3 regions of the Micromonospora sp. NPDC000663 genome follow, and region 3 is predicted to be linked to each of the others. Evidence: riboswitches for the same ligand, from Rfam matches in the RefSeq annotation. Region 3 holds a riboswitch; each other region holds the start of a gene.

Region 1 (10,215 bases), on a different contig from region 3:
TGGCGTTCCTGCTGTCGGTGACGACGGACGCCGCGCTCGGCGCCGTCGGTGGTGCCGTGCTGCTGTGGATCCTGTCGAGCATCCTCGACCAGATCACCGCCCTGGGCGCGCTGCGGGACTTCCTGCCCACCCACTTCAGCACCGCCTGGCTGGGGCTGCTCTCGACGCCCGTGCAGACCGACGACGTGGTACGCGGCTGCATCTCCGCGATCAGCTACGCGACGCTGTTCTGGGGGTTGGCGTTCTGGCGTTTCACCCGCAAGGACATCACCTCATAGCGGGGCCGTGCGCCAGGCGCTTACGCCGATCCGGCCCGTGTTGCCCACGTCGATCGGCCCGTCCGGGTCGACGTCCTCGGACGGCTGCCCGGCGGAGGGCGCGACCCGCAGGTACGCCCCTGCGGTGGCCCGCACGGTCGAGTCGGTGACGAGGTTGCGCCACAGGACGGTGGCGACGGCCCGCTCGCCCTTCTGCAGCGTGAGCTGCTGGGGCGGCTGATCGAACCCCGACGTGATGTCCCCGGCCCCGTTCACCACTCGCAGGATGATCGGTTCGCGCTCCTCGTTCAGGACCCACAGCACGGGGTAGCCATTGAGCCGGTAGGGGCGGTCACCGCAGTTGACCAGCTCTAGGCCGAGGGCGCGTAGCCCCATCGCCGCGTCCCCTCCGGTCGACCGGATGCGCACACCGGAGGCCGGGCAGTCGGCGATCGGATCGACGCTCGCCGACGGGGTGGGACTCGGGGATTTCGGCGGAGGGCCGGTGGGGTCTCCGCCCTGGCCCCGATGGTCAGCGGGCGTGCAGGCGGCGAGCAGAAGAGTCGCCGCGACCGCCGCGCTGGTCCGTCGCCGTGCTGCCGTGCGGAGGGAGATCATCCCCCGATCCTCGCTCATGCGGGCGTCCCGCAGCCGGCCGGCCCCGCAGCCCGTCCGCGTCGGCGTGCTCGTGCCGTGCTCGACTAACCGATGCCTTCGACGGCGCGCCGGAACTCGGGAGGTGCGGCGGCGATGACGGTGTCCAGCGCCTCCCGCGACGCCTGCAGATCGTTGATGGCCTGGATGATCCGCCGCCGCTCCTGGGTCAGGTCGGCCAGCATGACCGAGCAGGTCGGCACGAGCCGTTCGCCCTCCTCCCGGACACACGGCAGAACGGCGGCGATGGTCGTGGTGCTCAGGCCGGCGGCGAGCAGACTGCGGATGCGCCGCACCACGCCGATGTCGGCTTCGCTGTACTCCCGGTAGCCGCTGGGTCTCCGCTCGGGCTGGAGCAGGTGCTGCTCCTCGTAGTAGCGCAGCAGCCGCTCGCTGACGCCGGTCCGTCGGGACAACTCGCCGATCCGCATCGCGTTCCCCCGTCCGCGTGTCGATTGATGTGTGCTGGCTCACTCCGTCAAACGGTGGACCTTCACATCGATGTGAGACTTTAGCATCGCGGCCATGAGGAAGAACCTGCTGTCGCTGGCCGCGCTCTGTGTCAGCGTCTTCATCATCGGAACCGCGGAGTATCTGATCGCCGGCATGCTGCCGCAGGTCGCGGGGGATCTGCGGGTGTCCGAGGCCACCGCCGGACAGGCGGTGACCGCGTACGCCCTCGGCGTGGTGATCGGTGGCCCGCTCGTCGCGATGATCACGTCCCGCGTTCCGCGCAAGGGCCTGGCGATGGTGCTGGTACTGCTGTTCGCCGTGGGCAGCGCACTGTGCGCGTTCGCCGGATCGTACGAGATGCTGCTGGTCGGTCGGGTGGTCTCCTCGCTCAGCCACGCCGCCTTCCTCGCGGTCGCGGTCGTGGTGGCGACGACCCTCGTGCCGGCCGGGAAGGTCGGTACGGCGATCGCTGCCGTCGCGTCCGGCTTCACGGTGGCCACCCTGCTCGGCGTCCCGCTCGGCGCGATCCTCGGCCAGGCGGCCGGCTGGCGCGCGCCGTTCCTCGCGTTGACCGTGCTCGCGCTGCTCGCCAACGTCCTGCTGGCGGCCGTCCTGCCGCGACTCGACGCGCCCACCACCGAACTCCGCGACGAGTTGTACGTCGTGACCCGCAGGCCGGTGCTGCTGTCGGTCGCCACCGCAGCGGTCGCCTTCGCCGGCGTGACTGTCGTCTTCACCTACATCGCACCGCTGCTGACCAGGATCGCCCATTTCTCCGCGGCGACCGTCTCCGGGCTACTGCTGGCCTACGGCGCAGGCAGCCTGATCGGCAATGTCGCCGCCGGACGACTGACCGACCGGTCGGTGGGCGCGACGGTACGCGGTGTGCTCGGTTGCCTCACAGGTGTGCTTCTCATGATCCCGTTCGCGGTCGTCTGGCAGCCGTCCGCCGTGCTCGCCGTACTGCTCCTCGGCCTGCTCGGCACCGCCATCATCGCCCCGCTGCAGGCGATGATCCTGCATCACGCCGGTAATGCGCCGACCTTCGCCGTCGCCGTCAACGTGGGCGCGATCAACCTCGGCGCCGCCGCCGGTCCGCCGGCGGAGGCCTGATCCTGGCCGCCGGCGCCGTGCGCTGGTCCGGCCTCGTCGGAGCAGCCCTGAGCCTGACCGGTCTCGCCCTGACCTACCTGATCCTGCCGCGCGGCTCCCGCCGGCCTGAGTCCGCGCAACCGCAGCCGTCCGCCGCGACGACCTGAAGGAGTCCTCGACCGTTCCGAGGGCCGCGATCGTGTCGTTCACGGTGCCGGAGCCGGCAGGGTCATGAGGCGTACCGCCGGCGAAAGGGGTCGAGCCGTTCCCGTTCCGCCGGGGTCCTACGCCCCACAGGTGGGGCAGCTCGACAGGCGTCCTGATACCCCGACCTGCGCTGGGCGCAACTTGACAGGGTGTACGGCCGTCTCGACTCGCGGTACGTTCGGTGCGGGAGCGCTCCCACAGAGCGATATGTTTCAGCCTGGGATTATCCCACCAGCAAGGAATTTATTAACTTCGATACATTCTTGGCCCACCATTGAAGAGATCTGTCCCCTTCGATGGAGGTCTCAATGAACGTCTCTCGGCTCGGCGGGCCGACCCTGTCCCTGTTCCGCATCGTGATCGGACTGCTGTTCACGTTGCACGGCCTGTCCTCGGTCTTCGGGTTGTTCGGCGGCAACCCGATGACCGGCAAGGCGATACCGCTCGGCACCTGGCCGGGCTGGTGGGCCGCCCTCATCCAACTCGTCTGCGGCGCGCTGGTGCTGGTCGGGCTCTTCACCCGACCCGCCGCGCTTCTCGCCTCCGGCTCGATGGCGTACGCCTACTTCGTCGTGCACCAGCCCGACGGCCTGTTGCCGCTGCGCAACGGCGGTGAGCAGGCAGCGCTCTTCTGCTGGTCGTTCCTGCTGGTCGCCGCACTCGGCTCGGGCCCGTGGGCGCTCGACGCGCTGCTCTTCCGTCGTCGCGGCGAAGCACCGTCGCCGTCGGTGGCCGAACCCAGCCCCGTGTCCGTCTGACCGCACCCGTGTCCGCGCGGCGTCGGAGCCTCGACGAGGCGGCTCCGGCGCCGCGCCCGGGCGGGGGCACCGTCGACGTGCGGCCGTCGACGATCCAGCCCGGAGCCGAGGATGCGACGTCAGGCCGGCGGGCGTGGGGTGAGGACAGCGTCCAGCAGGCCTGGGTAGAGCTGGTCCAGCTCGTCGCGGCGCAGCCGCACGTAGCGGCTGGTGCCGGCAGCGCGCGTGCGGGTCAGGCCCGCCTCGCGCAGCACCTTCAGGTGGTGGCTGCGGGTCGCCTTGGAGACGCCGAAGTCGAGGGTGCCGCAGGCTGCCTCGCCGTCCTCGGCGAGTGCCCGCACCATTTGCAACCGCACGTCGTCCGCGAGTGCGGCAAGGACGGCGGTGACAGGTACGTCGGTCAGGTCGGGTTCGTGCGGCTCCATGTGACCAGTGTAACCGTTGTTCGACAATTGTCGAACAAGCTCCTACTGTCAGTTCCGTTGGTTCGACGATTCTCGAACATTGGAGCTGACGATGCGATCCCGCGCCGCCGCCTACCCGCTGCTCGCCGTGGTCGGCTGGGGAGTGATGTTCCCCGTCCTGGCCAGCGCGCTGACCCGGGTCGACCCGCTCAACCTCACCACCGCCCGATACCTGCTGGCCGCCGCAGTCCTGGTCGGCCTCCTGCTGCTTCGCGAGGGTGCCGGCGCGCTGCGCCACGGCGGCCGGGCGGTCGAGGTGGTGGTGCTCGGCGTCGTCGGGTTCGCCGGGTTCAACCTGCTCACCAACCAGGCCCTCGAGCACGCCGCCCCGCAGCAGATCTCCCTCTTCGTGGCCACCACCCCGGTGATCACCCAGCTCGTCCGGTGGGTCCGCGACGGCGTACGCCCCAAGCCCCTCCTGCTGGCCCTCTCCCTGGTGGCGCTTCTCGGCGTCGGCCTGGTGATCACCCGCGGCAGCCTGGCCGGTCTCGGCCAGTTCGGCCTCGGCGGCCTGATGATGATCGGCGCGGTGCTCGGCTGGGGCGTCTACACCCACGGCGCCAGCCGGTTCGGTGACTGGTCGCCGCTGCGCTTCACGACGCTTACCGCACTCTCCGGCACCGCCGCCATGCTCGTCGCGAGCATCGGCGCCGACGCCGTCGGCTGGCAGCACGCGCCGGCCGCCGCCGACCTCGTGGCGGTCGCCCCGCAGTTGGCGTACGCGGTGGTAGTGGGCGCCGTGATCGCCGTCCTGGCCTGGAACACAGGTGTGCAGCGGCTCGGTGCCGCGAACGCCGCGCTGTTCATGAATCTGGTCCCGGTCACCACGTTCGCGGTGCAGATCGCCCGTGGCTACCGGCCCGACCCGGTGGAGCTGGTCGGAGCCGCGATCACCATCTTCGCCCTGGTCGCCGCGAACCTGGCCAACAGGGCACGGACCCGGACGTCGTCACTGCCGCAGCCGACCGCCGTCACGGACCCGACAGCTGTGGTCGACCCCGTCGCGGTGGCCGCCCGCTGACCCACTCCCTGGGATGCCCGGTGGAGGCCACGGGCAACGTTGCCTAGACTCGACCGCACAACTGCATACCTCATCCAGAGGGGCTGAGGGATACGGCCCGACGACGCCCCGGCAACCACCCCGCGCGCTCACCGCTGAGCGACAGGCGGGGCAGGTGCCAATTCCGTCCCCGCCGCACCGTGCGATGCGGGGAAAGATGAGAGGACTCTCGACATGACGTCGACGATCGTCGCCCCCGGTATCGACACCTCCGCCAGCCCCGCCCGCGCCCTGGTCTGCCGCGCCTGTTCGGCCCGCTACCCGCTCGCCGCCCAGCACGCCTGCTACGAGTGTTTCGGCCCGCTGGAGGTCGACTACGACACCGCCGCCCTGGCCACTGTCACCCGCGAGCAGATCGAAGCCGGCGCGGACAACATCTGGCGGTACGCCGCGCTGCTGCCCGCCGGCCAGGACCCGGCCACCCGGGTCACCCTCAACCCGGGCCTGACCCCGCTGGTGGCGGCCCCGAACCTCGCCGCCGAGCTGGGCATCACCGCGCCGCTCTGGGTCAAGGACGACAGCGCCAACCCGACCCACTCGTTCAAGGACCGGGTCGTCTCGGTGGCGCTCACCGCCGCGAAGGCGCTCGGCTTCACCCGGTTCGCCTGCGCGTCGACGGGCAACCTGGCCAACTCGGTGGCCGCGCACGGCGCCCGCGCCGGGGTGCCGTCGGTGGTCTTCATCCCCAGTGACCTGGAGCAGGGCAAGGTCATCACCACCGCCGTCTACGGCGGCGAGCTGGTCGCCATCGACGGCTCGTACGACGACGTCAACAGGCTCTGCGGTGAGCTGGTGGAGACCGACGAATTCGAGGACACGGCGTTCGTCAACGTCAACGTCCGCCCGTACTACGCGGAGGGCTCCAAGACCCTCGGTTACGAGGTGGCCGAGCAGCTCGGCTGGCGGATCCCGGCGCAGGTGGTCATCCCGATGGCCAGCGGCGAACTGCTCACCAAGATTGACAAGGCGTTCTCCGAGCTTGTCGAGATCGGCCTGGTCGAGGCGCCGACCGGCGGCTGGAAGGTCTTCGGCGCCCAGTCGGCCGGCTGCAACCCCATCGCCACCGCCCTGCACGCCGGCACCGACACGATCACCCCGGTCAAGCCCACAGGCATCGCCAAGTCGCTGAACATCGGCGACCCGGCCGCCGGCCTCTACGCCCTGGAGGCGGTCCGCCGCACCGGCGGATGGATGGAGTACGTGGACGACGACGAGATCCGTGCCGGCATCCGTGACCTGGCCCGCACCACTGGTGTCTTCGCCGAGACCGCCGGTGGGGTCACCGTGGCGGTGCTGCGCAAGCTCGTCGAGTCCGGCCGGCTCGACCCGGCGGCGGAGACCGTCGTCTTCAACACGGGCGAGGGCCTCAAGACCATCGACGCGGTGGCCGGGCAGGTCGGGCCGACCCACCACATCAAGCCCTCCCTGCGCGCCGCCCGGGACGCCGGCCTCCTCGGCTGACCGCCCCGCCTGGGCGATCCGCCGGGTAACTGGGTTTTCGCTGTGAGTGTGGAAAACCCGCCGCTCTGGACTTGACGGCAGGAACCGGACGGCGCAAGATGCTCCGTGCGGGAGGGCATTTCGCCGGAGACTTTTGAAGTTCTTGCGACCCAACGCCGGAGGCGTTGTGCGAGTGTCCCTCCCGACCACGTCCGATCGGGCCAGCGAGTAAATCGCTGGCCCGATCGCTTTTCCGGTGCCAGTCTCGCCCGCATGAGCATCACGATCGCGTCCTTCGACGGCACCGACCGGGCCGCGGTCGACGAGGCGTACCGGATCGGCGCGGCGGCGGGCGACGTCGACGTGCCGGACCTCCCGCCGTTCTGCCGGCGTCGCTTCGACGCGCTGTTCCACACCCCGATGCCCGGCACCGAGTCGCTCTGGGCGCTGGCCCGCCTGGACGGCGTACCGGCCGGCTACCTCCAGCTGGACCTGCCCTACCTCGACAACACCGAGAACGCCACCGCCGATCTGACGGTGCATCCGGAGCTGCGGCGCCGGGGCGTCGGCCGGGCCCTGCACGAGTACGGGGTACGCCTGCTGCGCGAGCGCGGACGTAAGCGGGTCGTCGCGATGGCCGTCTCCGCGCTGCCCGACGGGCCGGCCCGAAGCGTCGCGGGCGACGCGTTCGCCGCCACCACGGGTGCCCGGCCCGCACTTGCCGAGGTGCGTCGGCGTCTCGCGGTCGCCGACATCGACCGGATCGCGTTGCGGACGGCGCTCGCCGAGGCCACCCCGCGGGCCGAGGGCTACCGGTCGGTCTGCTGGCAGGGCTCCACCCCGCAGGAGTACGTCGCGGACATCGCCTACCTCGACGGCCGGTTGCTGACGGACGCGCCAATGGGCGACGTGCAGTGGGAGCCGGAGCAGGTGGACGCCGAACGCATCAGGGGAAACGAACTGTCGCTTGACGCCCGTGGCCGGCGGCGCTACCACCTCGGGATGCGGCACGAGGAGTCCGGGCGGCTTGTCGCGTGGACCCTGCTCGACGTCGGTGCCAACGCCGACTGGCACGCCTACCAGCAGATCACCATCGTCGACCCCGCCCACCGCGGGCATCGGCTCGGCCTCATCGCCAAGGCGGAGAACCTGCACCACCTGCTCACCCACGAGCCGGCGGTACGCGTCATCGACACCTTCAACGCCGCGAGCAACAGTTACATGGTGGCGATCAACGAACAGCTCGGCTTCCGCCCGGTGGACGCCTGGACCGACTGGCAGCTGACCCTCTGACGGAGATCGGTGCTACTGCTCGCGGCGGGTCCTCAGGCATGATGGCGGGCATGACGGAGACCCCGCATCCCCTGTACGACAGGCACGCCGACACCCTCAACCGTGCGCTGACCGCGATCACGGAGCGGGGCTACTGGTCCGCCTATCCCGAATCCCCAAGCCCCCGGGTGTACGGCGAGAACGCCGCCGCCGACGGCAGGGCCGCCTTCGAGGCGTACCTCGGTGGTGACTTCCCCCTCGACCAGCCGGGCACCGGCGCGCGGGTCGCCACCGAGGCCAGCCCGTTCGGGGTGGAGCTGGCGGTGCGCTACCCGCACGCCGGCGTCGACGAGCTGACCCGCGCCGCCTCCGCGGCGCTGCCCGCGTGGCGCGACGCCGGCCCGCAGGCCCGGGTGGGTGTCTGCCTGGAGATCCTCGACCGGCTGCACAAGCACATCTTCGAGCTGGCCAACGCGGTGCAGTTCACCAGCGGGCAGGCGTTCGTGATGGCCTTCCAGGCCGGCGGCGCGCACGCCCTGGACCGGGCGTTGGAGTCGCTGGCGTACGCGTACGCCGAGATGACCAGGCACCCGGGCACGGCCGGCTGGGAGAAGGCCGCAGGCAAGGGTGACCCGCTGCGGATGACCAAGACGTTCCACGTGGTGCCGCGCGGGGTGGCGCTGGTGATCGGCTGCAACACCTTCCCGACCTGGAACTCGTACCCCGGGCTGTTCGCTTCGCTGGTCACCGGCAACCCGGTGATCGTCAAGCCGCACCCGCGCGCGGTGCTGCCGCTTGCCATCACGGTGAAGTACGCCCGGGAGGTGCTCGCCGAAGCCGGGTTCGACCCGAACCTGATCCTGCTGGCGGCCGAGGCGCCAGGTGAGAAGCTCGCCAGCGACCTCGCCCTGCACCGCTCCGTCAAGATCGTCGACTTCACGGGTTCCACCGAGTACGGCGACTGGCTGGAGACGCACGCCCGGCAGGCGTCGGTCTACACCGAGAAGGCCGGCCTGAACACCGTCGTCATCGACTCCACCGACGACTTCGCCGGCATGTGCCGCAACCTCGGCTTCACCCTGACCCTCTACAGCGGTCAGATGTGCACCACCTCGCAGAACATCCTCATCCCGGCCGGCGGCATCGAGACCGACCAGGGGCACAAGAGCTTCGACGAGGTGGCCGGTGGGATCGCCGCCGCGGTAGGCAAGCTGACCGCCGACCCCGCCCGGGGTGTCGAGCTGACCGGCGCCATCGTCAACGACGGGGTGCTGGAGCGGCTGGCCGACGTGACAAAGGTGGGCGAGCCGGTGCTGGAGTCCCGCGCCGTGGCCCACCCGTCGTACGCCGACGCGGTGGTGCGTACCCCGACGATCGTGAAGTTGACCGCCGACGACGCGGAGACGTACGGCCGGGAGTGGTTCGGGCCGATCTCCTTCGCCATCGCCACCGACTCCACCGTCCACAGCCTGGAGCTGCTGCGCCGGACCGTCGGCGAGAAGGGGGCGCTCACCGCTGGGGTCTACTCCACCGACGAGTCGGTGCTGGACGCGACCGAGGCGATCGCCGTCGAGGTCGGGGTGCACCTGTCCTGCAACCTGACCGGCGGGGTGTTCGTGAACCAGTCGGCGGCGTTCTCCGACTTCCACGGCAGCGGTGCCAACGCGGCGGCCAACTCGGCGCTGACCGACGGCGCCTACGTGGCCAACCGCTTCCGGATCGTGCAGTCTCGGCGGCACGTGTAGGTGCGGTTCGGGGTTTCCGGGGCAGCCCGACCCGCTCCGGGCGGTCAGGCTTGATCCCTGCGCGGGTCGGGCTGCCCCGGAAACCCTTCGTGCGCACGGTGGCGCAGGCTTTTGGGGCATCACCGGGGTTATGCCGTGGGAGGGTCAGGCGGGGCGGCGCATCTGGAGCTCGGTCAGGGCGGGGATCGTGGGGTGGGGGACCCGTACGCCGGTGTCCTCGAAGCCCAGCCGCTGGTAGGCGCGGTAGGCGCGGTCGTTGCCGACCACCACCTCCAGCAGCAGCTCCGGTCGACCGCACGCCCTCGACCAGGCGGCCACCTCGTCGATCAGCTCACCGAGCAGGCCGCTGCCGCGCCACGCCGGCGTGACGTAGACCGCGTAGATGACTGTCAGCCCGGCCTCGCGGGGCGCCGCCGTTCCTCCGGCGTGCCCGACGAACCGGCCACCCGGATCCGCCACGAACTGTGCGGTCTCCGCGCCCCGCGAGGTGTACGCGACCCGCGCCGCGTACTCGGCGTGCGAGCGGGCGGCCGCGTCGGCGATCGTCTCCAGGAAGGCCAGCGGCGCGTCGGCGAGCATCTCCAGGCGCAGCGCCCGCATCCGGGCGGCGTCCTGCGGCCGGACCCGGCGGACCTGCGCCTGCCGCAGGGCGGGCGAGCCCGTGTCGGTGGTCATGCCGCATGCCTATCACAGGGCCGGAAGCGGTTTTCGGCGACAACCACGGACATCGATGCTCTGCCCGGAAAACCAGGGCTCGTCGACGCCGCCGGGGCGCCCTGAACCATGCCCGATTTGTGGTCGTGCGCGGCCGTC
Region 2 (10,215 bases), on a different contig from region 3:
GACACCGTAGGGCAGTTCCGCCACACATTGCCCCCCGGCCTCCCGACGTAACCGCCGGAGGCCGGCCGTCGCCGACACGGTAGCGTCTGCGTCGTGACCGCCGACCAGGATCTCGACGCCGGCCTGCCGATCCGCCTCCTGCACGACCGTGTGCTGGTACGGATGGAGGGCGGCGAGGGCGAGCGCCGCTCCACCGCGGGAATCGTCATCCCGGCGACCGCCGCCGTGGGCAAACGGCTCGCGTGGGCCACCGCCGTCGGGGTGGGGCCGAACGTCCGCGCCATCGTCTCCGGCGACCGGGTGCTCTTCGACCCGGACGACCGCTCCGAGGTCGAGTTGCACGGCCGTGGCTACGTGCTGCTGCGCGAGAGGGACGTGCACGCCGTGGCCGCCGAGCGGATCGAGAACGACTCGACAGGCCTGTACCTCTGACGCTCCTCCTCCCCGCCGCGCACCGTTTGCCGCGCGGCACGACGGGAAGCCATCCGGCGACCGTGGCCCTGGGGAGGGACGATGCCGGTATTCGTGAAGAAGCTGCTGACCTGGGGCGGCGTCGCGTTCCTGATCTACTTCATGGCGTTCCGGCCGGACGGGGCCGCGCAGATGTTCAAGGCGATCGGCGCCGCGCTTGTCGCGATGGCCCAGGGCCTCGGTGACTTCCTCACCACCCTGATGACCTGACCCCCCGCTGTCTCAGTGCTGGCCGGGCGTCCACGGCGCGGCCTGCCGCATGCCGGGCCAGCCGGGAGGCGCGTACCCGACCGGGGGCGTGGGCTGCGCGGGAGCGAGCACCACAGGGATCGGCACCACAGGCTCGTCCGGCGCGTCCACCGGGCGCTGCGTGCCGTCCGGAAAACGCAGGTGGTAGCGGCTGCCGTCCCAGACCCCCACCGGAGCCTGCGGGTCCCGACCCACGAAGAACGACCGGTACGCCCCGATCGCCTCCAGCAACTCCCGCTCCTCCCGGGCCGACCGTTCCTGGTCGGCGGGCTTGCGGTCCAGGCCACGCAGTGTCCCGTCGCGCAGCAGCGCCAGCCGGGTCGCCGCGAACTGGTACCCACGCATCGCCCGCAGTCCGGCGTCCCCGCCGACCCGACGGGCCCAACTGCGGGCCGCGTGCCGACGCCCGAGACTGCTCAGCGCGGCCACCTCGGGCGGGGTCAGCCAGCCGGCGCGTACGTAGTCCGGCAGCGTCCGCTCGGTGAGCCGCCCCTCCCAGGCGCGCAGCCACACCGCCAGCCCCACCATGCCGAAGAAGACAGGCACCATGAGGCCCAGGAAGCCGTACAGCATGATGATCGCCTCGCCGGTGGCCTGCGTGAGCGTGGGCAGCAGGTTCCAGGTGCCGTGCAGCATCATCGCCAGCAGCAGACCGGCGACCGGCGCCAGCACGCGGACCCGCCGGTCCGCCGTCCGGGCCGCGACACCCAGCCCCACACCGGTCATCGAGGTGAAAAGCGGGTGGGCGAACCCGAACAGCAGGATCCGCACGATGAAGATGGCGATCACCTGCTGGGTGCCGGTCGCCGGACCGTAGCGGTCGGCGCCTGCCGCGTAGCCGTACCCGCCCAGGTAGAGGATGTTCTCCACCATGGCGAAGCCGACCGCGGAGAGCCCGCAGTAGACCAGCCCGTCGGTGATCCCGGACCACTCCCGGCGGCGGAACACCAGCAGCAGGATCGGGCCGAGCGCCTTGGTCAGCTCCTCGATGAACGGTGCCACGAGCACTCCGGTGAGCGCGGCCGGCAGGCCCCAGTCGGCGAAGCGGCCGGCGGCGAACTCGTTCACGGTGAGCGAGGCGGCCGTGGAGACGAACGCACCCCAGGCGAAACAGAAGATCAGGTACTTGAGGGGTTCCGGCTCGTACCGGTCCAGCCAGAGGAAGCAGGCGACCAGCACCGGCACCGGCAGGATGGCGGCCACCACCCCGACCAGCAGGGCCCGCGCGCCGAGTGACTGGCCGAGCGTGAAGACCATGAACACCGCGCACGCGGCGATCAACAGCACCACCCCGGCCAGCACCAGGAACCGCCGCCAGCCGAGCCGGCGCAGTGGCATCCGGGGCGCCTCGCCAGCGGGCTGAGCGGCGGGCACGGGCGGCGTCGACGGCAGGGGTGAACCGGGCGGGGTGTCGGCCATGCGGTCAGCGTAGCCATCCGCCGCCGGCTGGTCCGGTCGCATCGGCAGCCGCTATGCTGCGGGCAGGTCACGAGCGCCAGCGTCAAGCCCCGGCTTGCTGGCCGGCAACCCTCGTCGAGTTCGCGGTGGGGTGCCCCGGGTGATGACCGGGCCCAGCCCGATCGGTGTGCTGGGCAAGCGCGGACCCCGTCCCGATGCCGCACCCGGGGTCCCTGACCCCGGAGGTTCCGGCGTGTCCGTCACTCTCGTACCCTCGCTGCCCGCCCTGCCCACGGCGGCGTCCGCGCCGCTCGACGTGCTCGGCGTACCCGGCGAGATCAACCTGGACTACGCGGCAAGCGCGCCGTGCGCGCGGGTCGCGGCCGACGCGGTCACCGAGCTACTGCCCTGGTACGCGAGTGTGCACCGGGGCGCGGGAGCGCTGTCGCGGCGCTGCACGCTGGCCTACGAGCAGGCTCGGCAGACGGTCGGCGACTTCTTCGGAGCCCGCGCCGACGACCACGTGATCTTCACCAGGAACACCACGGACGCGCTCAACCTGCTGGGCCGGGCGTTGCCCGCCGGCACCACTGTCGTCACGTTCGCCGGCGAGCACCACGCGAACCTGCTGCCCTGGCCGCGCGGCTCGGTACGACTGCCGGTGCCCAGCGACCCCGCCGGGGCGGTACGCGCCCTCGCCGCCGCCCTGGCCGAGCTGCGCCGGGACAGCAGTCCGGCGCTGCCGGTGCTGGTCTCGGTCACCGGGGCCAGCAACGTGACTGGGGAACGGTGGCCGGTCGCGGAGCTGGCCCGGGTCGCCCACCGGCACGGGGCCCGGATCGCACTCGACGCCGCGCAGCTCGCCCCGCACGAGCCGGTCGACATGCTCGCGCTCGACGTGGACTACCTGGCCGTGTCGGGTCACAAGCTGTACGCCCCGTTCGGCTCGGGTGTGCTGATCGGCCGGGCCGACTGGCTGGACGCCGCCCCGCCGTACCTGGCCGGTGGGGGCGCCACCAGCCGGGTCGGCCCGGCCACCCACGACGTGACCTGGACGACCGGCCCGGCGCGGCACGAGGGTGGCACCCCGAACCTGCTCGGTGCGGTGGCGCTGGCCGCGGTGTGTACGGCGCTCGCCGGGGCGGACCGGTCCGCGCTGGCGGCCCGTGAGCAGGCGCTGCTGGCTCGGCTGCGCACCGGGGTCGCCGCCCTGCCGCACGTGGTGGAGCTGCGCACCTTCGGCCCGGACGCTCCCCGGGTCGGGATCGTCTCGTTCGTGGTCGCCGGGTGGGACTCCGCCGAGGTGGCGGCCCGGTTGGCCGCCCAGCACCGGATCGGCGTACGCGACGGGTTGTTCTGTGCCCACCCGCTGGCCCGGCGGCTGCTCGCCGAGGCGGCCGGGCGCAGCGGTCGACGGGACCTGCCGGCCACCGCGCTGCGCGCCAGCATCGGCCTGGGCAGCACCGTCGACCAGGTGGACCGGCTCCTCGCGGCGCTCGCCGAGCTGGGGTGAGGTGCGCGGCCCCGCTCAGCCGACGGGCGGGGCGGTAGGCGGTTTCGGTGCGCCGCCCGGCTCGGCCGGTTCACCGATGGGCCGTTCCTGCTCGCCGAAGGCGCTTCGGATCCACCGGTTCGCCTCCTCCTGCTCGATTCCGGAGGCCACCAGCAGGTCACTGGCCGTGGTGCGGATCTGGGCGATGACCACGCTGCCGGAGAAACCGACCCCCGCGCCGTACGCCCGGCCGGCCTCGCTCACGGCGCGCAGGGACCGCTCCCGGGCCTTCTCCGGCGTCTCGCCCGCGGCGAACTCGCGCTTGAGCAGCCGCACCGACTCGGCGAGGTGACCGATCCCGTCCGCCATCGGGTCGGGTATCGGCTCGTCGTCCTCGATCAGGGTGACCGATCTGCGGATCAGCGTGCCGCTGTTGCGCATCGCCCGGTCGATGGGGTCGGCCGCCTCCGCGTAGTGGGTCAGCTCGTCGCGGCGGTGCCAGCGGGCCGGTGACAGCGTGGCGGTCTCCTTCGCCCCCTCGATGGCCTCGGCCAGGGTGGCCAGTTCCTCCTTGTTGTCGCGCAGCCGGTCCAGTGCCCGCTGGACGGCTGCCCGGTCCCGGTTGCGCAGCCCGTCCGCCGTGGCGTCGAGCTGGACGGCGAGCAGGTCCAGCGCCGGCCGGGCAGCCCGGTTGATCACCCGTAGCGGGTTCAGCGGCAGCAGCACCGCCGTCACCAGCAAGGCGATCCCACCGCCGAGGAGCGCGTCGACGAAGCGGGGGATCTCCAGGTTCTGGGTCGACGGGCTCAGCGTCACGATAAGCACCGCCGTGGCGGCCGCCTGGATGACGATGGCGACGCTCGCCCCGGCGAAGATCGTGAACAGGATCGCCACGGTGACCACCAGGCCGAGCTGCCACGCGCCGGTGCCGAGGAAGTAGATCAGCAGGTCACCGACGAACACCCCGACGCCCACCCCGACGATCAGCTCCACGGTGCGGCGGAACCGCTGGCCGACCGACGCGGCGAGGGTGCCGACCGCCGAGATCGGCGCGAAGACCGGCTGCGGGTTGCCGAGCAGCCGGTGCGAGACGAAGTACGCAAGGCCGGCCGCGAGACCGGCCTGCACGGCCAGTCCACCTGCCATCCGCACCCGGTGCAGGCGGTCGTGCAGGGTGGCCCGGCTGCGGTGGCGCAGCTCCTCGGTGGCCTCGGCGATCCGGGCGCCGTCGATGTCCACCAGCCCATCGCGCAGCGCGGTACGCCGCACCATCGGTGGTCGCTTGTCCCGGGCCACGGCCATGGGCGCGACTACCCGTGGCGGGCCCGCTGAATCCTCAGGTCCCGCGCGTCGCGGGCGGATGCGACAGAATCGGGCGGTGGCTGATCTGCTGGACCGGTGGCGGGTGGCGGCCCAGGGTGCCGGAGCGCGGCCCGGGCCGGCGGTGACGCGGGCCGGGGAGCACCTGCTCGACCGCTGGCGGGAGCCGCAGCGGCACTACCACACGCTCACCCACCTGGCCGCCGTCCTGGACGTGGTGGACCGGCACGCCGACCTGGCCGGCCGGGTCGACCTGGTGCGGCTCGCCGCCTGGTACCACGACGCGGTCTACGACCCCCGGGCCTCCGGCGACGCCAACGAACGGGACAGCGCCGCGCTGGCCACAAGCGTGCTCACCGGGCTCGGGGTGCCCGCGTCCGCCGTGGCCGAGGTACACCGCCTGGTGCTGCTCACCGCCGGGCACGCGGTGACACCGCAGGACCGCGACGGCGCGCTGCTCTGCGACGCGGACCTCGCCGTGCTGGCCACACCGCCTGAGGCGTACGACAGCTACGCGGCGACCATCCGGCGGGAGTACGCGCACGTACCGGAGCCGGCCTTCCGGGCCGGACGGGCGGCGGTGCTTACCGGTCTGCTGGAACTGCCCGCGCTGTTCCGGCTGCCGCCGCTGGCCGCCCACTGGGAGCGCCCGGCCCGGGACAACCTGCGCCGCGAGCTGGCCGCGCTCACCGACCCACCGGTGCGGGCCGGCTGACCAGGTGCTTCGGGCGGCGCAGACCGGCGTCGCGGAGCAACCGGACCAGCTCCCGGCTCGGCACCACCCGGGCACCGAGCCACACCGCCGCCGCGAACCGGTCGGCGGGAATGTCGTAGTGGTCCCTGTCGAAGCCGCGCCGGGGCGCGCCCAACGCCTCGGCGAAGGCGTGCAGCTCGGCGTACGAGACGTCGCTGATCAGGTGTGACCAGAGCCGACCGCGCCACGGCCAGGCAGGCCGGTCCAGGTAGAGCATGGCATCCACGCTATCCCGCGCAGTGGATCATGTTGATGATCGGCGGCCGGGGACCTAGCCTCGGCTGCATGGCCCCCACCGGACTCCTCGACGACCTGCGCGCCGCGCTCGGCGAGAACGCCGTCCTCACCGACCCGGACCTGCTGCTGATGCACAAGCGGGACGAGGCGGACCTCTGCGCCGCCGGCACCCCGCTGGTGGTGACCCGCCCCCGCACCACCGAGCAGGTGGTCGCGGTCGTCCGGGCGGCGGCTCGACACGGCGTACCGGTGGTGCCGCAGGGCGCGCGGACCGGCCTCGCCGGCGCGGCGAACGCGGTGGACGGCGCGGTGGTCCTCAGCACCGTCGCGATGGACGAGATCCGCGAGATCGACCCGGTGAGCCGGATCGCCGTGGTCCAGCCCGGGGTGGTCAACGCGACCCTGGCGGGGGCGGTGGCCAAGCAGGGGCTGTGGTATCCGCCGGACCCCGGCTCGTGGGAGTCGTCCACGATCGGCGGCAACGTGTCCACGAACGCCGGCGGCATGTGCTGCGTCAAGTACGGCGTGACCACCGAGTACGTGCTCGGCCTGGAGGTCGTGCTCGCCTCCGGTGAGGTGCTGCGCACCGGCCGGCGTACCGCCAAGGGCGTGGCCGGCTACGACCTGACCCGGCTCTTCGTCGGCTCGGAGGGCACCCTCGGGGTGATCACCGAGGTGACAGTGGCGCTGCGGCCCGCCCCGGCCGAGTCGCTGACCATGGTGGCGGTCTTCCCGTCCACGGCCGCCGCCGGCACGGCGGTGGCCGAGATCGCCGCCCGGGGGCTGACGCCCAGCCTGCTGGAACTGCTGGACCAGACCCACCTGCGGGCGATCGAGGCGTACCAGCCGATGGGGTTGCGGACGGACGCGCAGGCCCTGCTGCTGGCCGCCGCGGACACCGGCACCCGGGCGGCGGACGACCTGGCCGGCCTGGCCGAGGTGTGCGAGGCGGCCGGCGCCGACGAGGTGTACGCGGCCACCGACGCGGTGGAGGCGGCGGCGTTGTTGCAGGCCCGCAGGCTGGCGCACCCGGCGATGGAGAAGTTCGCCGCCGACGCCTACCCCGGGGGCAACGGCGGCCTGGTGATCGACGACGTGGCGGTGCCTCGTGGTTCGCTCGCCGCCCTGCTCGACGGGGTGTCCCGGATCGCTGCTGAGTGCGAGGTGCCGATCGGCGTGGTGGGGCATGCCGGGGACGGCAACATGCACCCGAACATCGTGGTGGACCGGGCCGACCCGGCGAGCGTGGAGCGGGGTCGGCGGGCGTTCGACGAGATCATGCGGCTCGGCCTGGACCTGGGCGGCACCTGCACCGGCGAGCACGGGGTGGGGCTGCTCAAGCGGGACTGGCTGGCCCGGGAGATCGGGCCGGTGGGCGTCCGGGTGCACCAGGCGATCAAGTCGGCGCTCGACCCGACCGGCATGCTCAACCCCGGCAAGGTGCTCTGACGCCGGCGCGGCTCAGCCGATGACCTCGGCCGGGGTCGCCTGGGTGAGCAGCAGCAGGATCTCTCCGGCGACGACAGGTCGTTCCTCGCCCGGGCAGTCCTGTGAGGTGATCAGCCCTGCCGACGTGAGCAGGCTGGAGGTCAGCGCGTCGATGCAGGTCGCCCGGTACCGCCGCACCTGGTCGGTCTCCTCGGCCAGCTTCGGGTCGGCGAGCAGCACCTGGAGCCGTTCGGTCTGCTCGGGCGCGAGCGTGCCACGGGAGTTGACCCCGTCGCCCGCGCAGTCCAGGCACTGCCACGCGCCGTTGCGCTCGACGCTCAGGGTGCGCAGCGGGCCGTCGGTGCCGAGCCGCTGGAGCAGGCTGACCTGCCCTGCCGCGACGGTGGTGGGGATCTCGGGCAGCGGTCCGCCGGCCGCAGAACCCACCGGGGGCGCCGCCTGCGGTGTCGCGCCGGCGTCCCGTTCGAACAGCGAGCAGCCGGTCAGGGCCATGGCGAGAGCCGCAGCGAGGAGGGGCCCGAGCAGACGGGGGCGCGCGCGGTACAGCACGCGCGGAAACCTACCCCACCGTAGGTAGCGTGCGAAACCACCATCCGGGCCGCTATCGATGGTTACCCTTCGGTAACGTCACTATTCGGTCATCGCGCCGATGAAGGCAGGGACGCCTGATCGTCGTCGCCGCCACGGTCGGCCGCGTAACCCCTGACATCCGGGGCACCGAGACGGGCCGCGTCCGCCGTCGCGTCGTCAGGCATCAACTGGGACTGCCGCTCGGCCTCCACCCGGGCACGGTAGTGCTCCACCTCGCGGACCCGGGTGCCCGCGTCCCAGCCGAGCACCGCACCCATCAGCTCGGCGGCGTGCTCCGCCGACTCCAGGCCCCGGTGGGAGGTCTCGAAGGAGATCCGGGTACGCCTGGTCAGCACGTCCTCCAGATGCAACGCGCCCTCGGCCCGCGCCGCGTACGCGACCTCCGCCGCCAGGTACTCAGGCGCACCGGCCAGCGGGGAGGCGAGCAGCGGATCCGCGTCGATCAGCGCCAGCAGGTCCAGCGTCAGGGTGCCGTACCGCTCCAGCAGGTGCTCCACCACACCCACCGGCACGCCGTGCCGACGGGCCAGATCGGCGCGGTCCCGCCACATGGCCGGGTACCCGTCGGCGCCCAGCAACGGCAGGTCGGCGGTACGCGACGGCCGGACGCCCCCCAGCCGGCGGGCGGCCCGGTCGACCACGTCCGAGGCCATCACCCGGTACGTCGTGTACTTGCCGCCGGCGACCAGCAGCAACCCGAGCATCGGCTCGAAGACGGCGTGCTCGCGCGACAGCTTCGAGGTGGAGTCCGCCTCGCCGGCCAGCAGCGGCCGCAGCCCGGCGTATACACCCTCGATGTCGGCGGTGGTCAACGGCCGCTCCAGCACCGTGTTGACCTGCTGCAACAGGTAGTCGATGTCGCGGGCCGAGGCGGACGGGTGGGACCTGTCCAGCCGCCAGTCGGTGTCCGTCGTACCGATGATCCAGTGCCCGCCCCAGGGAATGACGAAGAGCACCGAACTGGCCGTACGCAGGATCAGCCCGGTCTCGCCGGTGATCGCCGAGCGGGGCACCACCAGGTGCACGCCCTTGGACGCGCGTACCCGGATGCCGGGCCGCAGGCCCACGTCGTTGAGCATCCGCGACATGTCGTCGCTCCACACACCCGTGGCGGCGATGACGGTACGGGCCTGCACCTCGAACTCGGCGTCCGGCGAGCCGGCCGGCGCCTCCAGGTCGCGGACCCGGACGCCCGTCACCTCCCGCGCCTGCCGGATCAAACCGACGGCCCGGGCACTGCTCACCACAGTGGCGCCGAGGCTGGCCGCCGTACGGGCCAGGGTGACCACCAGCCGGGCGTCGTCGACCTGACCGTCGTAGTAGCGGATCGCGCCGGCAAGCGCGTCGGCCCGCAGGCTCGGGAAGATCCGCCGGGCACCCTCGCGGGTCAGGTGCCGGTGCAGTGGCATTCCCCGGCCCCCGCCGAGGACCCCGGCGAAGGCGTCGTAGGCGGCCACACCGGCGCCGTAGTAGGAGCGGCGCAAGAGCCGGGCGGGCAGATCCCGCACGCCCCGACCGGCGGGCAGCGGCACCAGGAACGGCACCGGGCGGACCAGGTGCGGTGCGAGCCGGGTGGCCAGCAGGCCGCGTTCGGTGAGCGCCTCGTGGACCAGGTGGAACTCCAACTGCTCCAGGTAACGCAGACCGCCGTGGATGAGCTTGCTGGAACGGCTCGACGTGCCGGCCGCCAGGTCACGCGCCTCCACCAGGGCCACCTTCAGCCCCCGGGACGCCGCGTCCACTGCGGCGCCGGCACCTGTCACCCCGCCCCCGATGACCAGCACGTCGAAGCGCTCGGCCCGCAGTCGACGCAGGTCGGCGGCACGACGCACCGGCGAGAGCTGCCCGGCGACGGATCGGGAGATGTTGGGATCTCGCACCCGTCCACCGTATCCGCCGTGGGCAGCGTGCCGACATGCGCCGTCCGCCCCGTACTGTGCGAGTCATGCAGGCCGGCTCTCCGTCACCCGCTGGTCAACCGCTGCCGTACCGGCCGCCTCCGCGCCCGGCCAGCCCGTGGCCGGTGGTCGCGGCCGCGCTGGTGGGCGGCTGGACCGTCGCGGTCACCGTTGGCACCCAGACCGGTGGCTGGGTCACCGACCAGGTGCTGCTGGGCTTCGGACGGGACCGGGCTGGCTGGCTCTGGCCGGTGCTGGGCCTCGCCACAGTCATTCTGGTGGGCACACCCGCACTGCTGCTGGCCGTGCTGCCCCGGTCGGCCCCGGTACGGGCCACCGGACGGGTGTGGCTGGCC
Region 3 (10,215 bases):
CCTCGCGCCTGTCGTCGTATCGGGCGGCGCGCAGCACCACGAACAGGGTTTCGCCGTACCGTTCCAGCTTGGGCCGCTGGTGGGCGTTGATCGCGTCCTCGACCGCCAGGTCGTGCAGCCGGAACTCCCGCGCCAGTGAGGTGATCTGGTCGATGTCCGGCCGGTACAGCCCGATCCAGGCCATCGCGCCGTCGCGCTCCTGCAGGCAGCGGTACGTCTCGGCGAGGCCGGACGGCGAGGCGAACCGGTGCCCCCTGAGGTAGACGGCACTCTCCACCATGCCGCCGGTGGGCGGGGCCGGCGCGGGAGGTGGCGGCACGCCGACGGCTGTCGCGTGCTCGTCGAGCTGGCGGCCGAAGCCACCACCCGGGCGGAAGCGACGGCCGCCGACCATGAGCCGCTCCCCTCCCCGGTGGCATCCGCGTCCGGCAGGCCTCGGCCCGAGCGGGCGGATCGGTGCGCGGCGCCGGAGGCGCTGGATCCCCCCTGCCCCGGGGCCGAAACCCGTCCGACCCGCCGGGGCGGCCGGACGGGCACGGGCGGGTTCGGCGTACCTGCGGACGGGCGCGTACGACCAGGCGGATACTCGCGGTGAGCAGGGGCGGAGGACGGGGGAAGCGCCGGTGCGGGTCGACAGGCGCGCCGGGCGGCTGCGCGGCTGGCTGCTCGGCGGCGGTACGGAGCGGGCCGGGCGGCACCCCGGGCCGCACGGCCGCCCGCGGCGGGACCGGCAGCACCCCTGGTGGAGGGTGATGTGCCTGACCGGTGTCGACTACTTCTCGACGCTCGGCTACCAGCCGGGAATCGCGGCGCTGGCCGCCGGGGTGCTGTCGCCGGTGGCGACCCTGGTGCTGGTGCTTGTGACGTTGCTGGGCGCGCTGCCCGTGTACCGGCGGGTGGCGGTGGAGAGCCCGCACGGTGAGGGTTCGATAGCGATGCTGGTCCGTCTGCTGAGCTTCTGGCCGGGAAAGCTGCTCGTGCTGGTGCTGCTGGGGTTCGCGGCTACCGACTTCATCATCACCATCACCCTCTCGGCGGCGGACGCGACGGCCCACATCGACGAGAACCCGTTCCTGCCCGCCGGGCTCAAGGGGCACCAGCTGCCACTCACGCTGCTGCTGGTGGCGTTGCTGGGCGCGGTGTTCCTCAAGGGATTCGGCGAGGCCATCGGGATCGCCGTCGCCCTGGTGGCGGTCTACCTCACGTTGAACGCGGTGGTGATCGCCGTCGCGTTGGAGCGGGTGGTGACGCACCCGAGCGCGGTCGGGGACTGGGGCACCGCGCTGACCACCGGGCACGGCGACCCCCTGCTGGTCGTCGGACTGTCCCTGCTGGTCTTTCCGAAACTGGCGCTGGGTCTGTCCGGGTTCGAGACCGGGGTGGCCGTGATGCCGCACATCCGGGGGGACCGGCAGGACTCCGAGGACAGGCCCTCGGGGCGGATCCGGGGCGCGCGCCGGCTGCTCACCACCGCCGCGACGATCATGAGCGTCTTCCTGCTCACCAGCAGCGTGACAACCACGGTGCTGATCCCGCCCGAGGCGTTCCAACCGGGCGGCCCCGCGAACGGCCGGGCACTGGCCTACCTGGCGCACCAGTACCTCGGCGAGGTGTTCGGCACCGTCTACGACCTGTCCACCATCGGGATCCTCTGGTTCGCCGGCGCCTCGGCGATGGCCGGACTGCTCAACCTCGTACCCCGCTATCTGCCCCGCTACGGCATGGCTCCGACCTGGGCCCGGGCCGTACGCCCGCTGGTCCTGGTCTTCACCACAGTGGCGTTCCTGATCACTGTGGTCTTCGACGCCAGCGTGGACGCGCAGGGCGGCGCGTACGCCACAGGGGTCCTGGTGTTGATCACCTCGGCGGCGACGGCGGTGACCCTCGCGGCGCGGCGACGGCGGCAGCGGGGCCTGACGCTCGCGTTCGGGACCATCGCGGTGATCTTCGTGTACACGACAGTGGCGAACGTCGTGCAACGCCCCGACGGCGTCAAGATCGCGGCGTGTTTCATCGGCGGGATGATCCTGGTGTCGGTGCTGTCCCGGCTGATGCGGGCCTACGAGCTGCGGGTCGACCACGTGGAGCTGGACCCGGCAGCGGCCCGGATGATCGACGAGCGGGCGGCCCGCCGGATCCGCCTCGTCGCGCACGAGCCGGAGCGCCGGGACCCGGCCGAGTACCGCGCCAAGCTGGCCCAGACCATGGCGGACAACGACTTTCCCGACGACGGCGACGTCATCTTCGTCGAGGTGCACGTCACCGACCCGTCGGACTTCGAGACCGCGCTGCTGGTCCGCGGCAGCGTGGCGCACGACAGCTACCAGGTGCTCAGTCTGGCGAGTTCCTCGGTGCCCAGCGCGCTCGCCGCCCTGCTGCTGGAGATCCGCGACCGGAGCCGGCGTCGCCCCCACATCTACTTCGAGTGGACCGAGGGCGGGCCGGTTCGCAACCTGCTGCGCTACCTGGCGTTCGGGCAGGGCGCGATCGCCCCGGTCACCCGGGAGATCCTGCGCCGCCAGGAGCCCGACCCTTGCCGCCGCCCGCACGTGCACGCCGGTTGACCTGCCGGTCGACGGCCCTCGCGGACGGTGAGCGTGGTCATAACGGCTGGACGACCCACCGGTGCCGGCTGCTAGCCTCGGCGCAGGTCATGAGCGCCAGCGCGAAGCCCCGGCTCGCTGGCCGGCAACCCTCCTCCGCGGTGGGGTGCCCCGGGTGAAGACCAGGCACCGGCAGGACGTCGGTGCAAGCGTGGCCTGGCACCCAGGTCAGCACAGACCCGGGAGACCGTATGCGCATCCTCAGCTCCATCCCACCGGCCGACCTCGCGGATCTCCGCGTCGGCCGCCTCTCGGCGGCACTGACCAGGCGTCGGCACGTGGACATGATGCGAATGTGCAGCGCGGCCTGTCGCCGCCGCGCCGCGCTCTGACGCGTCCCTCTTCTCACACCACTTTTCCAGCGGTACGCCCATCGGGCGCACCGTCCGCGGCGCGTACCCGCCGCGGCGCACCCCATCGGAGAGACCTGTGCGATTCCTTCCTGCCCTGACCCGTGTCGCCGCCCTGGGCGCGGCCACCATCCTGGCCGCGACCGCGCTCACCGCCTGCGGCGACGACGCCTCGACCGACGCTTCCGCCAACCCGTACGGCCTGGCGCGGCCGGGTGTCCTGCGCGCCGGCACGCTCACCGACGCCCCGCCGAACGTCTACCTCAAGGACGGTAAGTTCACCGGCTTCGACAACGACCTGCTGACCGCGGTGGCCGGCAAGCTCGGCCTGACCGTCGAGTTCGTCGGTACCGACTTCTCCGCCCTGCTCAGCCAGGTCAACAACCACAAGTTCGACGTCGGCAGCTCCTCGATCACCATCACCGAGGCGCGCAAGAAGACAGTCGACTTCGGCAACGGCTACGACTTCGGCTACTTCGGCCTGGACGTCCCGGCCGGCTCGCCGATCACCAGCTTCGACCAGTTGGCAGGCAAGCGGGTCGTGGTGGTGCAGGGCACCGTCCAGGACGACTACGCCACAGGCAAGCAACTCGACCCGGTGCGGGTGCCGGACTACAACGGCGCGATCAACCAGCTCAAGGCCGGCACCGCCGACGCGTGGATCGCCCCGGCGGAGATCGGCGAGAAGTCGGCAGCCGACAGCAACGGCAAGATCACCGTGGCGGCCAAGCAGCTCAGCCCGGCGCCTACCGCGTACGCCGTGGCCAAGGGCGGCGACAAGCTGCGCGAGGCGCTGAACAAGGCCCTCGACGAGGTCATCGCGGACGGCACCTGGAGCCGTCTGCAGGCGCAGTACTACCCGGGTCGGCCGATCCCGGCGGACTTCACGCCGGGCAGCGGCGCGGTCGCGGCGCCGTCCGCGTCGGTGGCGCCGTCGGCGTCCGCGTCGGTGGCGCCGTCGGCGTCCGCGTCGGTGGCGCCGTCGGCGTCCGCGTCGACCGCGTCCTGAGCGGTAACCGGTGACGAGCGAGCGGGGCGGCAGGAGAGGCGACCGATGGATCCGTTGAGCACCCTGTGGGAGACGTTCTTCGACGCCGACGCCATGCGTGAGGCGCTGCCCGAGATGCTTACCGTCGGGCTGCCGAACACGCTGATCCTGGCGGTCTCCGCCGCCCTGCTCGGCTCGGTGCTGGGCCTGCTGCTGGCCGTCGCCGGCATCTCCCGTACCCGGTGGCTGCGCTGGCCGGCGCGGGTCTACACCGACGTGTTCCGGGGCCTGCCGGCCGCCGCGACGATCCTGCTGATCGGGGTCGGGCTGGCGCCGCTGGGCATGGAGATCTGGGGGCCGGACCCGTACCCGCTGGGCATCCTGGCGCTGTCGTTGATCGCGGCGGCGTACATCGGGGAGATCTTCCGCTCCGGCATCCAGTCGGTGGAGGCCGCCCAGTTGGAGGGCGCCCGCGCCCTGGGTTTCTCCTGGGCCGACGCGATGCGGCTGGTGATCATCCCGCAGGGCATCCGGCGGGTGCTGCCCGCCTGGGTGAACCAGCTCATCGCGTTGATCAAGGACTCCAGCCTGGTCTACTTCCTCGGGCTGGTGGCCAGCCAGCGGGAGCTGTTCCGGATCGGGCAGGACTACGCGGCCACCACCGGCAACGAGTCCGCGCTGCTGCTCGCCGGGCTCTTCTACCTGGCGCTGACGGTCCCGCTGACGCACGTCGTCAACTGGATCGACAGGCGGCTGCGGCACGGCCGGCCGGCCACCGCACCCGTCGACGAGGACGAGGACGACACCCCGGCGCTCGCCGGGGCCCCGGAAGGAGACAGGCGATGACCACCTCGGTGAGCCTGGAGGCGCGCGACGTCCACCTCGCCTTCGGACCGAACCGGGTGCTGCGCGGCGTCGACCTCACCGTGGCGCGCGGCGCGACGGCCTGCGTGATCGGGCCGTCCGGGTCGGGCAAGTCCACTCTGCTGCGGACCCTCAACCGGCTGATCGAGCCCGACCGCGGCGACGTGCTGCTGGACGGCCGCAGCGTGCTGCGCGACGACCCGGACGCGCTGCGCCAACGGGTCGGCATGGTGTTCCAGCAGTTCAACCTATTCCCGCACATGACCGTGCTGCGCAACATCACCCTGGCCCTGCGCCGCCTGCGCAAGCTCGGCGAGGACGAGGCGGACGCGGTCGCCCGCGCCCAACTGGAGCTGGTGGGGCTGGCCGGCAAGGCGAACTCCCGGCCGACGCAGCTCTCCGGCGGTCAGCAGCAGCGTGTGGCGATCGCCAGGGCTCTGGCCCTGCGACCCGAGGTGATGCTCTTCGACGAGGCCACCTCGGCGCTCGACCCCGAGCTGGTCAAGGGCGTGCTCGGGGTGATGGCAGACCTGTCCGGCGCCGGGATGACGATGGTGGTGGTGACCCACGAGATGGGGTTCGCCCGGCAGGTCGCCGACACCGTCGCCTTCATGGACCGGGGCGTGGTGCTGGAGGCCGGCCCGCCCGAGGGGATCTTCGAGGGCGCCGAGCATCCCCGGCTGCGCCGTTTCCTCGCGCAGGTGCTCTGAGAAGCCTCGCTCACCGGCCCGGCGACTGTCACTCGCCGGATCCGCGTCCCAGCAGCCGGATCTCCTCGTTGTCAAGCGCGGCCTGCAACTCCAGCAGCACGAGGTCGTCGATCTCCCGGCTGTCGCGAAGGCGGGTGACCTCCCGGCGCTTGTGGGCGAGGACGCCCAGGCGCAGGTCGCGTTCCAGCCGGCGTTCCTCGGCGGTGTCCCCGCCACTCTCGTTGACGTCGTCCAGGTGCCGCTGGTATTCGGCCTGCAACCGGCGCACCGCCTCCTCCCCGGCGCCGACCTCGGCGGCCACCGTGGGCACCATGGCCAGGCCGACCTCGGTGGCGCGCATCCGGGCCCGCCGGGCCTCGTCGACCCGTTCCGGGTCGCCGGCCAGCCCCGCCCAGCGCACCACGAGCGGCAGGGTGGTGCCCTGGATGAGCATGATCAACACGATCACCAGCGCCGTCACGAAGATGATCAGGTCGCGTTCGACGACCGGGCGACCGGCGACAGTCATCGTCGGGACGGCCAGCGCTGCCGCGAGCGACACGGCGCCCCGGAAGCCGGCCCAGCCCGCCACGGTCCCCACCCGCCAGCTCGACGGTTGCGCGCCCTGCTCCACCATCCGGCGGCGTCGCAGTCTCGCCGACTGGGACGTCAGGTAGATGAAGAACAGCCGGGTGCAGAGGACCACCACGGTGACCACCAGCACGATCACCACGGCCCTCGCCGGCGAGGTGCTCGTGACGCCCCGCACCGCCCGGGGGATCTGCGTGCCGAGCAGCACGAACAGACCGCCGTTGATGAGGAACGTGGACAGGTCCCAGAACGCGTACGCCAGCACCCGGGACCGGGCACGGATCACCCGTGGACCGGCGTAGGCGAGCACCAGCCCGGCGACCACCACCGCCAGGACACCGCTGGCGTGCACCGAGTCGGCGAGCAGGAACGCGGCGAACGGGGTCAGCACGCTCAGCGCGCCCTCGCGCAGCGGATCGTCGAGCCGCTTGCGGATCAGCACCACGGCGAAGCCCACCAGCAGGCCGGCGAGCACGCCGCCGACGCTGGCCCCGACGAACTCCTCGCCGATGCCCAGCACGCCCGGATCCGCGCTCTGGGTGAGCAGCCCCACGGCCACCGCGAAGACCACGAGCGCGGTGCCGTCGTTGATCAGGCTCTCCGCGTGCAGGGTGGTGAGGAGCTTGCGGGGCAACCGTTTGGCCAGACCTGTGACCGCCGCCGCGTCCGTCGGCGCGAGGACGGCGCCGAGCACCCAGGCGGCCTCGGGATTCACCCCGAACGCCTGCGCGGTGAACGACACGGTGACCATGGTGAGCACCACGAGCACCACGGCGAGCAGACCGATCACGGGCAGGTTGGCCCGGATCTCGCGCAGGCTGATGGTGAGGCTCTCCCGGTACAGGATCGCCGGCAGGAAGATCAACAGCACCAGGTCCGGCTCCAGGGTCAACTCGGACAGCGGCGGCGCCAGCCCGAGCAGCACCCCGAACCCGATGAGCAGCACCGGCGGCGCGACCCGGTACCGGCCGCCGAGCGTGGTGCCGACCAGGACGGTGACGCCCAGCACCACGATCAGGACGAGCCCCTGCACGGCGTACCCCCTCGATCCCCGGGCCGACGGCGGACGCGTCGGTGCCTCCATCTGACCGCACCCACCGGCCGGTTCCGACGGAAAGTCCGCAAGTCGCGGTGGGGTCAGGCGGCGCGGGCGCGGGCGGTCACCGCTCGGGCGGTACGACGGTGCCGGCCCGCCTCGTCGTGGCGACCCAGCGCCGCCGCGAGGTCGGCGAGGTGCCCGGCCACCGGACCGACGGTGAGCACTCCGCTGCCCGCGGCCAGTTCCCCGGCCGCGGGCAGCAGCTCGGCGTGGACGCGGTCCATCGTGACCCGGTCGTCGAGCAGCCGCGCCGCCCGGCCGACGAGACAGAGGCGGACCTCGCGCAGCAGGTCGTGCGGCCCCGGCGGCAGTGCCCGCAGGGCCTCCCCGGCCGCGGTCCGGTCACCGGCGGCGACAAGCAGCAGCGGGCGGACCCACGGCTCGTGCGGCCCCCAGTCCAGACCCGCCCAACCCTCGTCGCCCGGCCCCGGGAGCGGACGGTCGTCGGCCAGCCGCAGGCCGAGCAGCGCGAGCGGGAGCAGACCGCGGGTCAGGCCCGGCATGCCGTCACCTGGCAGCCGGTCGGCAGCCGCCCGGTACGCGTCCGCAGCCGCGGCCGCCTCGCCGTCCAGTGCCAGCCGCAGCGCGGCGTACCACCTGGTGAAGACGCCGACCAGCGGCAGCTCGTACCGTTCGGCGAGGCGGTCGGCGGCGCGGGCGTGGGCGTCGGCGGCCTGCCGGTCGCCAAGCGCGCAGGAGGCCTGGACCAGGATCAGGTGACCCGCCACCTCGAAGGTCACCAGCTGGTGCCGGGCGGCCAGGTCGACCAGCTCGGCGCCGATCCGGGCGCGTTCACCGGCCAGGCCGACCCGGTCGAAGGCGTGCATGAAGCGGGCGTTCAGCGCGAACGCCAGCAGCCCGGGGTCACCTACCGTCCGGGCTGTCGACTCGGCCTCGTCGGCCGACCGACGCCCACGGTCGGTGACGGTGCCGCGCAGCTCCAGGGCGAGGGTGCTCAGCAGCCGGCTGCGCCGCGCCGACCCGGTCGCGCCGAGGGCCGCCAGGGCACGCTCGGCGACCTGCGCGATCCGTCCGGAGAGCAGGTCGTCGTCGTTGCGCGTCCAGATCGCCGGCACGTCGAAGCCGGTGAGCACCTCCTCGATCAGCAGGGGGTCGCCGACGGACTCGGCCGCCGTGATCGCCTCGGCCCTGACCCGCCGCGCCTCGGCGAGGCGGCCCGTGACGGCGAGCGCACGCCCCAGACCCACAAGCGCCGTCAACCGCTCGCGGTGGTGGACCCCGCCGGCCCGGTCGTACGCGTCGATCGCCTGCCGCCACAGCCGGGCCGCCTCGTGCGGGTTGCCGCCCCGTTCGGCGTGCTCGGCCGCCGTGCGGGCGTACGCGGCGGCGCGACCGGCGGCGACCGGCCCGCCGGCGCGCAGCAGGTGGTGGGCGAGCGCGGCGGGTTCGACGGGTTCGCGCTGTCGTAGCACCTCGGCGGCGGCACCGTGCCAGGCGGCGCGGCGCGGCGCGGACAGATCGGCGTAGAGCGTGTCGCGGACCAGGATGTGGGCGAAGCGCAGCTGTCCGTCGGTGTCCCGCTCGACGAGGAAGCCCGCCTGAAGGGCGCGGTCCACGGCGTCCAGCACTGTCGAGGGGTCGTCCGCCAACGCGCTGAGCACCTGCGGGTCGAGGTCCCGGCCGAGCACCGCCGCCTGCCGCAGCACGGTACGGGTGGGCGCGGGCAGCTGCGCCAGCCGGTGCCGGATCACGTCGCGTACGCCGGGCGGCACCGCCGCCAGCGCGGCGTCGCCCTCGCCCGCGTACAGCTGGGCCAGCTCCCGTACGAAGAAGGGGTTGCCGCCGCTGCGGTGGTGGATCAGCCGGGCGGTGGCCGCGTCCAGGTCCACTCCGGCGACGGCGCTCGCCAGTTCGCCTGTCGCCGGGGCGGGCAGTCCGGCGAGATACTCGCGCACCGGTTCGAGGCCGGCCGCGCGGGCCAGGGCGGCGGTGAGCGCCGGACTGATCTCGGTGGCCCGGTACGTGCCGAGGATCAGGACCGGCCCGCCGGCCGGTTGCGGCCCGGCCAGGATCGCGGTCAGCAGGTCCAGGGTGTCGCCGTCGGCACGGTGCAGGTCGTCCAGGACGATCAGCACCGGTTGCCGGTCGGCGACCGCGGAGACCAGCGAGGCGACCGCGCGGTGCCTGCGGAACCGTGTGACGCTTGCCTCGCCCGTGGCGGAGTCGTCCTGTTCGTCGACGCCTGTCGAGCCGGCGAGCGCCTCGGTGACCTGCGTCCAGGGCCAGGCCGCCGGTGCGCCCTCGTACTCCGGGCTGCGTCCCCACGCCGTGGCCCATCCGTGCGCGGCCATCTGCCGGGTGAGCGTCTCGGCAAGCGCGGTCTTGCCGGCTCCCGGCTCGCCGCTGAGAAGGGCGAGCACGGGCCGGCGGCGACCGGCGGCGGTGTCGGCGGCCAGCCGCAGCCGGGCCAGCTCCGCGTCGCGGCCGACGAACGGACGCTCCCGCGCTGCCGCGACGGGACGGTCCGCGGTCACGACGGGACGATCGGCGGTCCCGACGTCCGGGGCGGCGTCGAGGTGCGGGGTGAGGTGCGGGGCCTGGGCCAGGATGTCGGCCTCCAGCCGCCGCAGGTCCGGCCCCGGGTCCACACCCAGCGCGGTCACCAGGGCGGCCCGGGCCTCGCGGAGCGCGGCCAACGCGTCACCCTGCCGACCGGCGCGGTACCTGGCCATCGCCAGCAACCGCCAGGCGTCCTCGCGCAGCGGGTTGCCGGCGAGGTGGGCCGGCAGGTCGGCGGCGGCCTCGTCCGGCCGCCCCAACGCCAGCAGCGCCTCGGCCCGCCGTTCGACGGCGAGCATCCGCAGCTCGTCCAGTCGGTTGACCTCCGCGACCGCCCAGGCCTCGTTCGCGCAGTCGGCGTACGCGGGGCCGCGCCACAACCCGAGTGCCGCATCCAGGGCCTCCAGAGCCGGGGCGGGACGTCCCACGGCCAACAGCCGGCCGCTCTCGCCGACTGCCGCCTCGAACCGGTCGGCGTCCACCGCGTCCGGCCCGGCCCGCAGCGCGTACC

The links. A riboswitch is a leader RNA that binds a small molecule or an ion and turns the genes downstream of it on or off. The one in region 3 is predicted to bind S-adenosylmethionine.
Region 1: it holds a riboswitch for S-adenosylmethionine, as region 3 does, so the genes downstream of both, thrC (threonine synthase) here and ACFY1S_RS07370 (ABC transporter substrate-binding protein) in region 3, are expected to answer to the same signal.
Region 2: it holds a riboswitch for S-adenosylmethionine, as region 3 does, so the genes downstream of both, ACFY1S_RS09930 (aminotransferase class V-fold PLP-dependent enzyme) here and ACFY1S_RS07370 (ABC transporter substrate-binding protein) in region 3, are expected to answer to the same signal.

Annotation. Positions count from the first base shown of each region.
Region 1 covers NZ_JBIAYR010000002.1:252,102-262,316, forward strand. The annotation lists gene ACFY1S_RS09815 (ABC transporter permease subunit) at 1-278, shown strand, start outside; gene ACFY1S_RS09820 (DUF4232 domain-containing protein) at 273-875, opposite strand; gene ACFY1S_RS09825 (MerR family transcriptional regulator) at 959-1,342, opposite strand; gene ACFY1S_RS09830 (MFS transporter) at 1,437-2,477, shown strand; gene ACFY1S_RS09835 (DoxX family protein) at 2,972-3,421, shown strand; gene ACFY1S_RS09840 (ArsR/SmtB family transcription factor) at 3,541-3,846, opposite strand; gene ACFY1S_RS09845 (DMT family transporter) at 3,938-4,906, shown strand; SAM riboswitch class I at 4,974-5,109, shown strand; gene thrC (threonine synthase) at 5,120-6,406, shown strand; gene ACFY1S_RS09855 (GNAT family N-acetyltransferase) at 6,659-7,678, shown strand; gene paaN (phenylacetic acid degradation protein PaaN) at 7,729-9,402, shown strand; gene ACFY1S_RS09865 (GNAT family N-acetyltransferase) at 9,547-10,077, opposite strand.
Region 2 covers NZ_JBIAYR010000002.1:269,307-279,521, reverse strand. The annotation lists gene ACFY1S_RS09945 (co-chaperone GroES) at 94-432, shown strand; gene ACFY1S_RS09940 (hypothetical protein) at 514-681, shown strand; gene ACFY1S_RS09935 (PrsW family intramembrane metalloprotease) at 694-2,181, opposite strand; SAM riboswitch class IV at 2,205-2,325, shown strand; gene ACFY1S_RS09930 (aminotransferase class V-fold PLP-dependent enzyme) at 2,372-3,631, shown strand; gene ACFY1S_RS09925 (aromatic acid exporter family protein) at 3,647-4,882, opposite strand; gene ACFY1S_RS09920 (metal-dependent phosphohydrolase) at 4,989-5,645, shown strand; gene ACFY1S_RS09915 (DUF4031 domain-containing protein) at 5,617-5,901, opposite strand; gene ACFY1S_RS09910 (FAD-binding oxidoreductase) at 5,970-7,370, shown strand; gene ACFY1S_RS09905 (hypothetical protein) at 7,383-7,919, opposite strand; gene ACFY1S_RS09900 (glycerol-3-phosphate dehydrogenase/oxidase) at 8,009-9,826, opposite strand; gene ACFY1S_RS09895 (S8 family serine peptidase) at 9,907-10,215, shown strand, end outside.
Region 3 covers NZ_JBIAYR010000001.1:1,544,310-1,554,524, reverse strand. The annotation lists gene corA (magnesium/cobalt transporter CorA) at 1-394, opposite strand, end outside; gene ACFY1S_RS07375 (amino acid transporter) at 624-2,564, shown strand; SAM riboswitch class IV at 2,650-2,761, shown strand; gene ACFY1S_RS07370 (ABC transporter substrate-binding protein) at 3,033-3,962, shown strand; gene ACFY1S_RS07365 (amino acid ABC transporter permease) at 4,008-4,787, shown strand; gene ACFY1S_RS07360 (amino acid ABC transporter ATP-binding protein) at 4,784-5,515, shown strand; gene ACFY1S_RS07355 (Na+/H+ antiporter) at 5,544-7,118, opposite strand; gene ACFY1S_RS07350 (BTAD domain-containing putative transcriptional regulator) at 7,223-10,215, opposite strand, start outside.